Regions from separate parts of the Halomonas sp. XH26 genome, predicted to be linked through region 3. Evidence: predicted binding sites of a transcription regulator. Region 3 holds the regulator's gene; each other region holds the start of a gene.
What was found. The regulator sigma-54, encoded in region 3, starts transcription at its own class of promoters, with help from an activator protein. The targets are predictions, from matches to a motif close to TGGCACNNNNNTTGCTNT.

Region 1 (4,370 bases), 260 kb from region 3:
CTTGGTGAGGACGACCATCGTCAATCAGCACAAAGACCCCCGCAGACGCATTAGCGATCTCTTTCAGCGCACGATGGGCATCCCAACGGCACTGCTCATCTTTCATTAACCCTACGATATCACGCAGCGTATCCGCCAAGTGAACACGCACCGTTGTCGCCTGCTCTGGCGTCGGTTGCCCCTTAACTAACGCCAAATGATGGGCACCTTGTATACGGTCCCGGAACACATGCAGCGCCAGTTCCCCATGGGCCGTCATCACACTGGTCGTTTCAACCGCATCAACCGTTTGTTCATTGACGATACGGTAGTGAATCAAGTCGGCAATCGTGCCAATTTTAATACCATGCTTTTTAGCAAACACTTCAAGCTCAGGCCGACGCGCCATACTGCCATCATCATTCATGATTTCACAGATGACGCCGCTGGGGTCGCAGCCCGCTAAAGAGGCTAAATCACAGGCTGCTTCAGTATGCCCAGCACGACGTAGAACACCACCAGGTTCAGCCATTAGCGGAAATATATGCCCTGGCTGTACGATATCCGTCGGCTTGGCATTCGCCGCCACTGCCGCTTGAACAGTACGCGCACGATCAGCTGCTGAGATGCCGGTGGTCACACCTTCGGTCGCTTCAATGGAGAGCGTAAACTTAGTGCCAAAACCAGAGCCGTTATCACGCACCATCAGCGGTAGGTTTAGCTGCTCGCAACGCTCGCGAGTCATGGGCATACAAATAAGCCCACAGGCATAACGCGCCATGAAGTTGATATGCTCGGCCTGAACTTTTTCGGCCGCCATGATGATATCACCTTCGTTTTCGCGATCCTCATCATCCATGAGAATCACCATTTTGCCCTGGCGGATATCTTCCACCAGCTCAGCGATAGGGGACAAACCCTCTGAAGAGGAATGCGCCATGGAATCTCCAAAATAAGTGGTCGCAACACATGCGATTTCGCGCGTCAGGGTACCTTGCTCTGGCCCGGCGCGCTAGTCAGTGCACGGTTTAGCGATGATGCGCCAGTCACTCCCAACGGCTCGAATTTCTTTAATAGTTAAACGCTTTTGGTCGGCCATGCGGGTCATCCCGGGCAACGCAAATAGTGGTCGAGCCTCGCCACCCAAAAGCGTGGGAGCAACAAATAACTGCAGTTCATCCACCGCATTTGCATCTAGCAGCGCGCCTGCCAGCGTAGCGCCGGTTTCCACCAGCAGCTCATTTACCAGCTCATGCTCAGCCAACCAGTTCAGCATGTCTGCAAGGTCGATTCGGCCTTCTTGAGCCGCGGGCAGTACCTTAATGTCAGCGCCTGCAGCTTCCAGCTTTTGGCGTTTTTCTTCACTGTGGTGTTCAGTGGTAATAATCAATGTGCGGCCGGGTTCACGAAGACAAGCTGCCGCTAACGGTAACCGCAGACGCGAATCCAAAATAACGCGTAGTGGCTGCCGCTGACTAATTGTATCCGCGTTATCGAGCCCCAACTGGTCTGCGCGCACTGTTAGCCGTGAATCATCCATAATGACGGACTCAACGCCGCTCAAAATAGCGCTTGAACGCGCTCGCAGACGCTGCACTTGGCTACGAGCTTCTGGGCCAGTAATCCATTGCGACTCTCCAGAGCCCATGGCAGTGCGGCCATCCAGGCTCATGGCCATTTTTAAGCGTACAAAGGGACGTTTGTGCTGCATACGGGAAATAAAGCCAGGATTTAACGCACGGGCATCCTCTTCCAACAGTCCAACATCTACCTGAATTCCTGATTCCCGAAGCCGCGTGATACCGCGTCCACTAACGCAAGGGTTAGGGTCAACCATTGCGACCACCACGCGGGCAACGTTGGCATCCGCTAACGCAACGGCACAAGGGCCAGTGCGTCCTGTATGGGAACAAGGTTCCAGCGTGACATAAGCCGTTGCGCCTTCTGCCTTTGCACCAGCGGCGTTAAGCGCGTGGATTTCTGCATGAGGTTCGCCAGCACGGAGGTGAAAGCCCTCGCCAACCACTTGCCCTTCCGCGTGTTGATCGTAGCGGACAATAACACAGCCTACCCGGGGGTTGGGGTCTGTTGTATACAGCCCTTTCGCCGCCAATTGCAGAGCACGCGCCATAAATTGATGATCAGCGCTGGTAAAGCCTCTCTCCATCAACTCGTTCATCAAGCCTCTCCGCGATGTGGATCGCTGTGGGCTGATGCAGGGTGATCGCCAGGATCTTGAGAAAGACGGTCTATCTCAGCGCGAAATTCGTCTAAATCCTGAAACTTACGATATACCGATGCAAAGCGAATATACGCCACCTGATCCAGGTTGCTTAATGCCTTCATAACGGCCTCACCGATATCCCGCGCATTTACTTCGCGGTCCCCGCGGGCACGAAGCGATTGGCGAATACGCTCAACGGCGGCTTCTATTGCCTCGGCACTTACCGGACGCTTCTCCAGCGCTCGCAACATGCCTGCACGCAGCTTGCTCTCGTTAAAGGTTTCGCGTGAGCCGTCGGATTTTACGACCCTCGGCATAATCAGTTCTGCGGTTTCATACGTGGTGAAGCGCTCTTGGCAGCTAGCGCATTGGCGACGACGGCGCACCTGGTCACCGTCGGCTACCAGCCGCGAGTCGGTCACTCGAGTATCATTAGCACCACAAAAAGGGCAATGCATGGCAGTCAACCTGTTGTCAGTACGTGCAGCGTGTCAGCTTGTGCGGATAACGGCACATATAAGCATATTGTGAACTTTTATTAGCAGCGGAGTAGCCACGCGCTACAACGACATGCAGTTTAAGGGCGCTTGCAAGCAAAAATAGTCGCTTCTTTAAACGCGGCGTTAACCTAGCATTGTAACGATTTGGCACACAAGCTGCAGCGTTTGTCGTAGGTTGTTTAAGAGGAAACCCCTATGACCCCATTTGAGCAGACAGTCCACCATTTCCTTTCGCACCTCTACGGCCCCCGCGCCAGCGAGGTACAACGCCGTCTTGGACAACACATTGACCACTTTCGCAGTGCATCACAGGCGCCAGCCATAACAGAAAATACCGCGGCTGAAGGCGATAATGCACCAACGTGGAGCGAAAAAGATCAATGGGTCATTAGCTACGGTGATTCCATTGTGGCAGAGGAAACGCCTCCTCTTGCTGTGCTGAATGAGTTTCTTCAACGCTATTTGGGGGAGCGTATTAGCGGCGTGCATGTGCTGCCTTTTTTTCCTTGGAGTAGCGATGATGGCTTTTCAGTCATTCATTACCGCGAGGTTAATCCAGAGCTAGGTGATTGGCAGCACATCCGTGAGCTAGCAAGCCACTATGACGTGATGGGCGATTTAGTGCTAAACCACGTGTCTCGCGAATCCCTGTGGTTTGTGGATTATTTAACCGGAAGTTTGCCAGGTCGTGATTACTTTATAGAAATAGACCCAGAAACCGATGTTTCTGACGTGGTTCGACCACGTAGCAGCCCATTGCTAGTGCCCATTTCCACGCGCCGGGGCACGCGCCATGTATGGGCAACCTTCTCAGAAGATCAGATCGATTTAAACTTTGAAAACCCTGACGTATTGCTCGAGTTTGTTGGCATCCTGCTGTTTTACCTCCAACAGGGCGTGCGTATCATTCGCCTGGATGCAGTGGCATTTTTATGGAAGCGTCTGGGAACGCCATGCATCCACCTTCCCGAAACCCATACGGTGGTCCGTTTACTGCGCGCCATTGTGGATGAAATAGCGCCGGGCACGCTGATAATTACCGAGACCAATGTCCCTCACGCAGAAAACATCAGTTACTTTGGCCTAGAGCGGTTAGCCAACGGGGCACCAGACGAAGCTCACATGGTCTATCAATTCGCCCTGCCCCCTTTGTTATTGCACACGCTCACCCGCGGTGAAGCCACTACCCTTCAAACATGGCTTTCCAGCCTGCCGATATTGCCCAGACACTGCACCTATTTAAACTTCACCGCGAGCCATGATGGTATTGGCGTGCGCCCTTTAGAAGGGGTGCTACCCGATCATGAGCGAGATGCACTGCTAGAACTGATGCATCGCTTTGGTGGCTTTGTCAGCATGCGCAGCAATCCCGATGGCAGTGACTCGCCCTACGAAATCAATATTACTTGGTTTGAGGCCATGCGCGGCACGCGCAGAGGACCAGACCCCTGGCAAATTGCCCGCTTCCTGTGCAGCCAAGCTATTATGCTGACGCTCCAGGGCATTCCCGCCCTCTATATTCATACATTGACCGGCACGCTTAACGATGTCGAAGGAGTGGAGCGCAGCGGCCGATTGCGCTCAATTAATCGACGCCGCTGGCAGCGTGATGAGCTAGCACTGTTACTCGAAAGCCCCTCAACGCCGACTCACGATGTGTTTCATGC
Region 2 (4,370 bases), 1.5 Mb from region 3:
GGCGATACCAATGAGCCAGCGGCCATAGACGGCGGGGAGATGATGCAATTGAAAATGGAATCGGTAGAAAAAATCCCCCCCACGCGTTTCTCGCGGGGTAACCAACGCCAGAGTGGTTGGGTCAAGTACCGACTGCTCTCTCCCATCCGCCCCAAACCAAACGGCTGTCGAGACCGACATGCGCTCATTAGGAAAGGTAATCTGCCAGCTTCTCGCCGATGAGGCATGTTCAGCAAGATAGTGCTGCCAGTAATCAGCCAGACGTCGGTTATCCCACTCAGCGTTCGCGACGACACTCGGTAGTTCGGGCTGCATCCATAACGAAATACTCTCTTTGAAGTAACTCAGGGTGCCCGTCAGGAAAACAGCAAACAGCAGCCAAGCAGCTAACAAGCCGCACCATGTATGCAGCTGAGCCATGTTACGCCTCACGCTGCGCTTAGTGGATGCCATAGGTAGCCACCAATAGAAGGCCGCAAGCGGCGAGACCGATAGCCCCCCAAAGGCGTATCAAAATCGGCGTGATAAACGACCAAGTCGCCACGCCCGCCCAAATAATGAAGCTCCCCATCATTCCGATACGCAGAGACATCATGATATCTAGCGGTAAGCCAAGCGCTGCCACCGAGAACAGTGCAGCGACTATATAGCCGCCAAGCGTCGCGGCCAGGATGCGTAAGATAAGCAGCCAATACGAAGAGGGTAAAACGTTAAGCAGCATGGTGCATCTCGGTGCAGGTCACAAACAGCCATCTTAATGCAAAAGGTTTTCATTTGCATTAGTGACAATAACTTATTTAGCACCTGCTGCATAACGTTTAGGTTAACCAAATGCGCGGCGTGTGGGCGGCGCGAGCGATCCAGCGTGGGCGCAGTAAATGCCAAGCCTGCTCACACAGCGCCCAGGCTTCATTACGTGAGTTTCCGAGGTAACGTAATAACAGTACGCCCTGGCGAACGGTGACCGCCCAACGCGGGTTGTCCGGCAGCGCTTCACGTAGTGCATCAATCGCCGCACCGGCATCTTCTAAACCAACCGCCCACAGCGTGGCTTGCACCGTGGCTCCCCCCTGCCCCCAGCGCCCATTAAAACGCGGATGTGCAGGGTCTAATGGTTGGCGTTCAAGCCACAGCGGCTTGCCATCTAGGGTTAAACGAAAGTGCTGCTCAATGCGGCCTGTCACATAGGGAATTTCACTGGCGGGGCGGCCTAGCGCCATGATTTCCCAGCCCAGGCAGCGGGCACTGCGATGCAACGCAATATGCGTTCGCTGAGTGCCTTTGGAGCCATCAAAGGCAATGGTTTCCTGAGGCAGCCATTCAAGGATGCCGCCATCTGCCACGTTCAGTTCAGTCTGTTGGTTCCAGGCTACGCCCTGACTGTCAGCTTTATAAAGCTTGTTAGCCGCAGGCGTGGTGAGCAGCGCGTGGGCACCACGCTCGATGTGGGCGCGAATCGTCAGGGCATCGCCACTGACTAAACCACCGGGTGGATGCAGCACGTACACATGGCAAGCTTCTGTGCTGCCTTCTGGGTAAAACGGGCGCTGTACTCGTAGGGGCCCTTGGTGACGAGCCTGCACCAACCGGGTTGTGCCCTCACGGTCAGCAAAACGCAGCGCCAACGATGCCGCCCAGTGGCGCTCGCCATCAAAGCGATGGCCTGAGCCAGCAGCAGGTGTCGCAAGTTCACACAGAGTCATGGGCGCTATCGCTTCCTGTTGGTCAATATTTCAACTTGAAATGCAAGGAATGCGCCAAAATGGTGAAAAGTGCTTATGCGCCGCCATAGCGCCCGTATGAGATGGAAAAAGATAGTTTTCAACCTGCCCATTCCGCACCAAAAAGAATCAATCTAAAGACAGACTGCACCACGGCTGCACACTTATGCGTTTTGCTCGCGCCCGCCCACCTGGCTTGCTGGCCGTACTTGGTGATCATAAGTACCGTCGGCGATATTTTGGTTCTCTTGACATTCCATACAGAACGCCAGAAACTTAGCCAAGGCTATACTTCTTGCTTAATGCAAAATAAATTTCGCCTTACCACATTGTTTATCACTCATCGGTCAAACACTTATTGATCACACACTCATCAGTCCTTAACCCAATCTGTCTCAACCTATCGTTTAAGCTGGCATTCCGGCTGGGGGAATCATGGCAACAAGATACGCAATTGCTCTGGCAAGCCTACTTCCACTAAGCAATGTCGCCTCCGCCGGCGAGGCGCCGCTCAATGTGGTCGCGACCATTGGGATGATTGCCGATATCACCCAGGAGATCGGTGGTGAGTGCGTTAACGTAGACGCACTGATGGGGCCAGGGGTTGACCCCCACCTTTATCAGGCAAGCGCCAGCGATGTGGCGACACTGCGAAACGCAGAGCAGATTTTCTACTCAGGCTATTCGCTGGAAGGCCAGCTAGGCGACGTACTGGAAAGGTTCTCCGAGCGCACACCTACGCTTGCCGTTGCTCCTGCCTCGATTGACCCCGCATCGTTGATTACCTCACAGGATGTGTACGGCATTGATCCTCATCTGTGGATGGACGTTTCTTTATGGGCGCAAACACTGCCCACGCTCAACGAAGCGCTGAGTGAAGCGCGCCCCGACTGCGCCGCGACATTTGACGCCAATACCGAACGCTATCAGGCTCAACTGCTTGCCCTGCACGAATGGGTAAAAGACAGTATTGCCAGCATTCCCGATGAGCAGCGTATTCTGGTCACCGCTCACGATGCTTTTGGCTACTTTGGCCGCGCCTACGATATCGACGTGGAAGGCATACAGGGCATCAGCACAGAATCGGAAACGGGTATTGCTGATATTCGCAACATGACAGATATTGTGGTGGACCGCGCGATTCCGGCCCTTTTCATCGAGAGCACCATTAACCCGCGCACGGTTCAGGCAGTCATTGATGCCGCCCAACAACGGGGCCAGACTGTCGAAATTGGCGGTGAACTCTACTCCGATGCCATGGGCGACCCGGATACGGTCGATGGCACTTATATGGGTATGATCTACCGCAACACCCAGCATATTGTCGAAGCACTTGGCGGTACGCTGGCACCGCTTCCCGATGAAATGAACGATTGGGCTAACGAGTGGAAGCTCGCTCACTAATCATTCAACAAGGCACCGCAACAATGGCGACACCCGTAACGACCGACACAGCGCTCAGTATTCAGAACCTGACCGTCAGCTATCATAATCAGCCCGTTCTCTGGGATATTAATCTGGAGATTCCTACCGGCGTGATGGCAGGCATTGTCGGCCCTAACGGGGCGGGTAAGAGTACGCTGATCAAAAGCCTGCTGGAGCTTGTACCATCGCTTTCCGGCGAGGTCATGGTGCATGGTCGCCCCTACGTCTCACAGCGCAGGCGCGTTGGCTATGTGCCGCAGCGCTCCAGCGTTGACTGGGACTTCCCCACCACAGCGCTGGATGTGGTCACCATGGGTCTTTATGGCCGCCTGGGCTGGTTCCGGCGGCCCGGCCGCAAAGAGCGCAAGGAGTCACTGGAAGCCTTGGAAATGGTGGGAATGAGCGACTATGCTGACCGCCAGATCAGCCAGCTTTCCGGCGGCCAGCAGCAACGGGTATTTCTGGCCCGCGCGCTGGTGCAACAGGCTGATGTGTACTTTCTCGACGAGCCCATGGCCGGGGTTGATGCCACCACGGAGCGGGCCATTATCGACATTCTGCGCCGTCTGCGTGACGCGGGTAAAACGTTGATTGTTGTCCACCATGACCTGCAAACCGTACGTAACTATTTCGACTGGCTGCTGCTGCTTAACGTACGCGTGATTGCCAGCGGCAAGGCTGAAGACGTATTTACTATCGATCATCTCCGTCAGGCGTACGGTGGCCAGATTGCCCTGCTGAACGATAGCGACTCCCTGATGTTCGCTGCTTCGAAGGTGAAATAACCCATGCAGTGGCTCGACCTTCTATCTGACTACACCTTTCAAAACGTGGTGATTGGCGCCTCTCTGCTGGGGCTGATCAGTGGCCCACTGGGTTGCTTTGCGGTGTTACGCCGCCAGAGCCTGCTCGGCGACGCCATCTCTCATGCAGCACTGCCCGGCGTGTGTTTAAGTTTTATCATCACCGGCAGCCGCGATATCGGCGGGGTGATCATTGGCTCACTGGTTACCGGCTCGTTAGCCGCGCTGACGATGCTGTTACTGACCCGTAAAAGCCGCCTGAAAACCGATGCTGCTCTCGGCATTTGCCTGAGTATTTTCTTTGCCGTTGGCATCGTGCTGCTGACCTATATCCAGGGCACCAATAACGCTTCCCAGGGGGGGCTTGAAGCGTTCCTTTTCGGTCAGGCCGCCGCTACGCTGCGTTCGGATCTCTGGATAA
Region 3 (4,370 bases):
AAGTTGATGATGTTCGCGTCACGCCCAGTGTATTGGCGCAGCGTAGGGTCCCAGTAGGGATTTGGTAAGCAGCGCACGTCAAAGACGAGATCAGCGTCAAGTGGGACGCCACGTTTATAGCCAAATGACTCTAGTGTCAGCGTTAATCTATCTTCACGCTGTTGGGCAACCTGATCCGTTATTCGGCGGCGCAGGTCATGAACCGACAGACGCGATGTGTCGATCATCAGGTCGGCAAGATCACGGATGTCGAGCAGGGTTTCTTCTTCTTTATTGATGGCCTCTTCAAGCGTCATGTCACTATCACGCGTAAGAGGGTGGCGACGACGCGTGGCTGAGTATCGCTCAAGAAGAATTCGCGCATCGGTGGTTAGATAGATAACCTGGAAGTGAATGCTTTTCTGACGCAAAGATTCAAGCATTTTTGGCAGCTGCTTTAGCGCAGCTGGTAAATTACGCGCATCGATACTTACCGCTAGTTGAGGGCGTGCCCCTTGCTCGCGAAGCTCATCCACAAGGGAGCCGAGTAACATGGCGGGCAAATTATCGATGGCACAATAGCCAAGATCTTCTAACGCTTGTAAGGCGATAGATTTACCGGACCCTGAACGGCCGCTAATGATCACCAGTTGCATAGAGTTTCTCTTGGCATGCCAATAAAAATGGAGGTAAACGTTAAACTAGTAGGCAGTGTCTAGCGGTGGACCATTTAGGTAACAGGTTGTTCACGAATTTTTGCTGTAATAAGGTCCAATAGCTCACGTTGGCTAGCCGCTCTACGAAGCTGCTGACGTGTGTCAACGTTGTTCATGATGGACGCCACTTGCCCTAATAAGGCTAAGTGCGTGTCGTCCGCCTCTTCGGGCACTAAAAGTACGAAAACAAGGTCGACGGGGTCGCCATCAATAGCATCGAAATCTACTGGCTCAGCTAACTTTAAAAAACCAGCGATAGGCGAGCTGCAGTGAGGGCTACGGGCGTGAGGAATAGCAACGCCGTTGCCTATTCCAGTGCTACCCAAACGCTCACGACCAATCAGGCGGCTGAAGACTTCTTGGCTATCTAGGCTTGGCGTGTTTTGCGCAATAAAGGTGCTGAAAAATTCCAGCACCCTTTTTTTGCTGCCCCCGGGGACGTCATACAGCACGCGCTCCGGGGGAAGAATAGTTTCCAACGTCATTGAGTTAACGCACGCCAGCGCCTTGGGCGCGAGCTTGTGCTTTTTCCTTGTGTTTAACGAGTTGACGATCAATTTTGTCCGCTAGTGCATCAATCGCAGCGTACATATCGTTGTCTAATGCTTCTGCGTGTAGATCGGCACCTGCAGCATGCAGGGTGCAGGCAGCTTGCTGGCGCTCCTTTTCAACAGATAAGGTCACTTGTACGGTGGTGATATTGTCATAATGGCGCTCAACGCGTTCCAGCTTCTCATTTACATAGTCACGCAAGGCGTCAGTCAGATCTACGTGATGACCAGTGATATTTACTTGCATTGACGTGCTCCTTATCCATCGGACTGTTCTTCGATTGTAACCCTTTTTGCGCTATTGCAAAGCCCTTAGACAGACTTTGTTCGTTAGCACTGTTTTATTAGCGTAAACGGCGGCGTTCGCTTGAAGAGGGTATACCCATCGACTCGCGATATTTGGCCACCGTTCGCCTTGCCACATTAATGCCACCCTCTTCCAATAGCGCCACGAGGCGGCTGTCTGAGAGAGGTTTCCCGGGCGGTTCATCTTGCACCAGTTTTTTGATTCGAGCGCGGATGGCGGTGCTGGAGTGACTGTCACCGCCGTCCTGGCCACTTACTTGGCTTGAAAAGAAGTATTTGAGCTCAAACACTCCGCGCGGAGTATGAATGTATTTCTGGGTGGTGACCCTGGAAATAGTGGATTCATGCATTTCTACGGCGTCTGCGATATCGGCTAAAATCAGCGGTTTCATGGCTTCTTCGCCGTGTTCCAGAAAGCCTATCTGGCGAGCTATGATTTCTCGGCCCACCCGCAGTAGCGTATCATTTCGACTTGAAAGGCTCTTGATGAGCCAGCGAGCTTCTTGGAGATGCTCTTTTAAAAATTGGTTATCTTGGCTCTTGTCAGCCCGTTTGATCAGGCTTGCGTAGTCAGGTTGAATGCGCAAGCGCGGCAATGCCTCAGGATTTAGCTCCAGGTGCCATCCTTCGTGGTCATGGCGTACGACTAAATCTGGCGTTACATAGCTGTCATCAGTGTCGCCAAAGGCACTTCCTGGGCGAGGATCAAGGCTGCGGATCAAGCGGATGACATCATCAAGCTGCTCATCATCTAGACTTAACCGCCGCTTTAGCAAACGCACATCATCCTTACCAAGCGCTTCCAGAAATTGACGCACTAACCGCTTGGCAGGCATAAGCAGCGGTGTATCTTCCGGTAGTGAGGCGAGCTGCAGCATTAAACACTCCCGCAGGTCGCGAGCAAATACACCGGTGGGCTCAAACTGTTGAAGACGAAGCAAGGTTGTTTCAACTTCACGCTGGCTAAGGCCTTCATGCCCTTGGGCTTTAAGTCCTTCGCGAATGTCATTGAGAGGCTGGGTTAGGTAGCCGTTGGCATCCAGTGCATCGATGAGGCTTTCAGCAATGGCGTGGTCGCGTGGTGAAAAATCTGTCATGGCGAGTTGCCAAAGTAAGTGGCCATGCAAACTTTGACCAGCGGCTTGACGCTCAAAGTCAGGCCCCTCGCTGCTGGCACCATGGCTACCAAGGTCTTGATAAGTGTCTGACCAGTCACTGTCAGTTGAGAGTTCGTTAGGAATGCTTTCGGACCATTCAGCTTCCTGGGGTTCACTAACGGCCTGTTCGCCGAACTCATCTTCCTGCTCAAGCATTGGATTGGCATCAAGTGCTTGCTGAATTTCTTGACGGAGGTCCAGCGTTGATAGCTGTAACAGGGCGATGGCCTGCTGCAGCTGAGGTGTCATGGTCAGCTGTGTACCGATACGCAATTGAAGAGAAGCTTTCATGACCATCTGAGAACCGCTCGTTAATCAGAAAGCTCCACCCTAGTGCGAGTTATGGCTTGGTGCAAGTGCAATAAGTATGCCACCACTACTATTTTTTCTACAGATGGCTGTTTACAAGCGGAAATCAGCCCCCAAGTAAACGTCTCTTACCCGCTGGTTGTTGAGAATTTCCTGAGGGGGGCCACTGGCGATGATATGGCCGTCACCTACAATGTAAGCAATATCGCAAATATCCAGTGTTTCCCTGACGTTATGATCAGTGATCAGCACGCCGATATGGCGCTTTTTGAGGGCTCGAATGATCGTTTTAATATCGCCCACTGAGATTGGATCAACGCCGGCAAACGGCTCATCAAGCAGGATAAAGGCAGGCTCGGTCGCGAGGGAGCGGGCAATCTCAACACGTCTACGCTCTCCGCCCGAAAGACTCATGCCGAAGTTGTCACGAATGTGCGTGATGTGAAAATCTTCCAGTAGCGACTCAAGGCGCTGCTCCCTGGCGCTACGATCGAGCTCTTTGCGGGTTTCCAGGATTGCCATGATGTTGTCGGCGACGGTAAGTTTGCGAAAAATAGAGGCTTCCTGAGGCAAGTAGCCAATACCAGCCATTGCACGTTCGTGCATGGGGGCATGGGTTAAATCAAGCTCATCAATGCCAACCTTTCCCGCATCAGACTTTACCAAGCCGACAATCATATAAAACGATGTCGTTTTGCCTGCGCCATTGGGGCCTAGTAGCCCTACCACGCTGCCTTGAGATATCTCTAGGTTAATATCCTTAACGACACGGCGGCGTTTATAGCTTTTAGCTAAGTGTTGGGCATAAAGTGTTTTTATCGGCGCGCTTTCTGATGCTGATTCTGAGGCTGTGGTTTGAGGTGCGGGCTCTGCGTTATTGGTCGCCACTGGACACTCCTATTGTTCCGGCTGAAGAGTCATGCGGATACGTTGTGGCTCACCACCACTAACATCAGAACGCGCCTGAACCACACCTTGGTCTATAAAGTACTCTAATCGCCCACCTTCAAAGCGATCTGCTTGCTGGGTCAGTTCCGCTTGGTCAATGAGCTCTACCCGACGCTCGGCAACATGATAAATAATACGTTTTGCCCAGCCTTCCATTGGGCTAGCTTGGTCTTCGAGCTGGTTACGTATGTAGGCTCGTCCACCGGTTGCAATGGCACGCGATAGCTCGCCAGCATCGTTGCGCTGAATCTCAACGCGATCGCCGCGCAGTTGCATATTGCCCTGCCGAATATCGACGTTGCCTGAATACACTGCGGTGCCTGCGCGTTGATCGAGATCTAAACGGTCAGCCTCTACTTCTACGGGGGCTTGGCTTTGTGCCATAACCGGTAGCGCTGCCGCTG

Region 1: the regulator sigma-54 is predicted to act here: its motif matches at 2,849-2,866, upstream of J4377_RS12040 (sugar phosphorylase).
Region 2: the regulator sigma-54 is predicted to act here: its motif matches at 1,743-1,760, upstream of J4377_RS17635 (urease accessory protein UreD).

Annotation. Positions count from the first base shown of each region.
Region 1 covers NZ_CP071889.1:2,617,697-2,622,066, forward strand. Annotated here, with positions in the region: gene ribBA (bifunctional 3,4-dihydroxy-2-butanone-4-phosphate synthase/GTP cyclohydrolase II) at 1-919, opposite strand, end outside; gene ribD (bifunctional diaminohydroxyphosphoribosylaminopyrimidine deaminase/5-amino-6-(5-phosphoribosylamino)uracil reductase RibD) at 992-2,158, opposite strand; gene nrdR (transcriptional regulator NrdR) at 2,158-2,661, opposite strand; gene J4377_RS12040 (sugar phosphorylase) at 2,899-4,370, shown strand, end outside.
Region 2 covers NZ_CP071889.1:3,865,098-3,869,467, forward strand. Annotated here, with positions in the region: gene J4377_RS17625 (PepSY domain-containing protein) at 1-420, opposite strand, end outside; gene J4377_RS17630 (hypothetical protein) at 440-721, opposite strand; gene J4377_RS17635 (urease accessory protein UreD) at 819-1,703, opposite strand; gene J4377_RS17640 (metal ABC transporter solute-binding protein, Zn/Mn family) at 2,157-3,125, shown strand; gene J4377_RS17645 (metal ABC transporter ATP-binding protein) at 3,149-3,931, shown strand; gene J4377_RS17650 (metal ABC transporter permease) at 3,935-4,370, shown strand, end outside.
Region 3 covers NZ_CP071889.1:2,356,535-2,360,904, reverse strand. Annotated here, with positions in the region: gene rapZ (RNase adapter RapZ) at 1-635, opposite strand, end outside; gene ptsN (PTS IIA-like nitrogen regulatory protein PtsN) at 710-1,180, opposite strand; gene hpf (ribosome hibernation-promoting factor, HPF/YfiA family) at 1,185-1,493, opposite strand; gene J4377_RS10975 (RNA polymerase factor sigma-54) at 1,591-3,006, opposite strand; gene lptB (LPS export ABC transporter ATP-binding protein) at 3,112-3,837, opposite strand; gene lptA (lipopolysaccharide transport periplasmic protein LptA) at 3,916-4,370, opposite strand, start outside.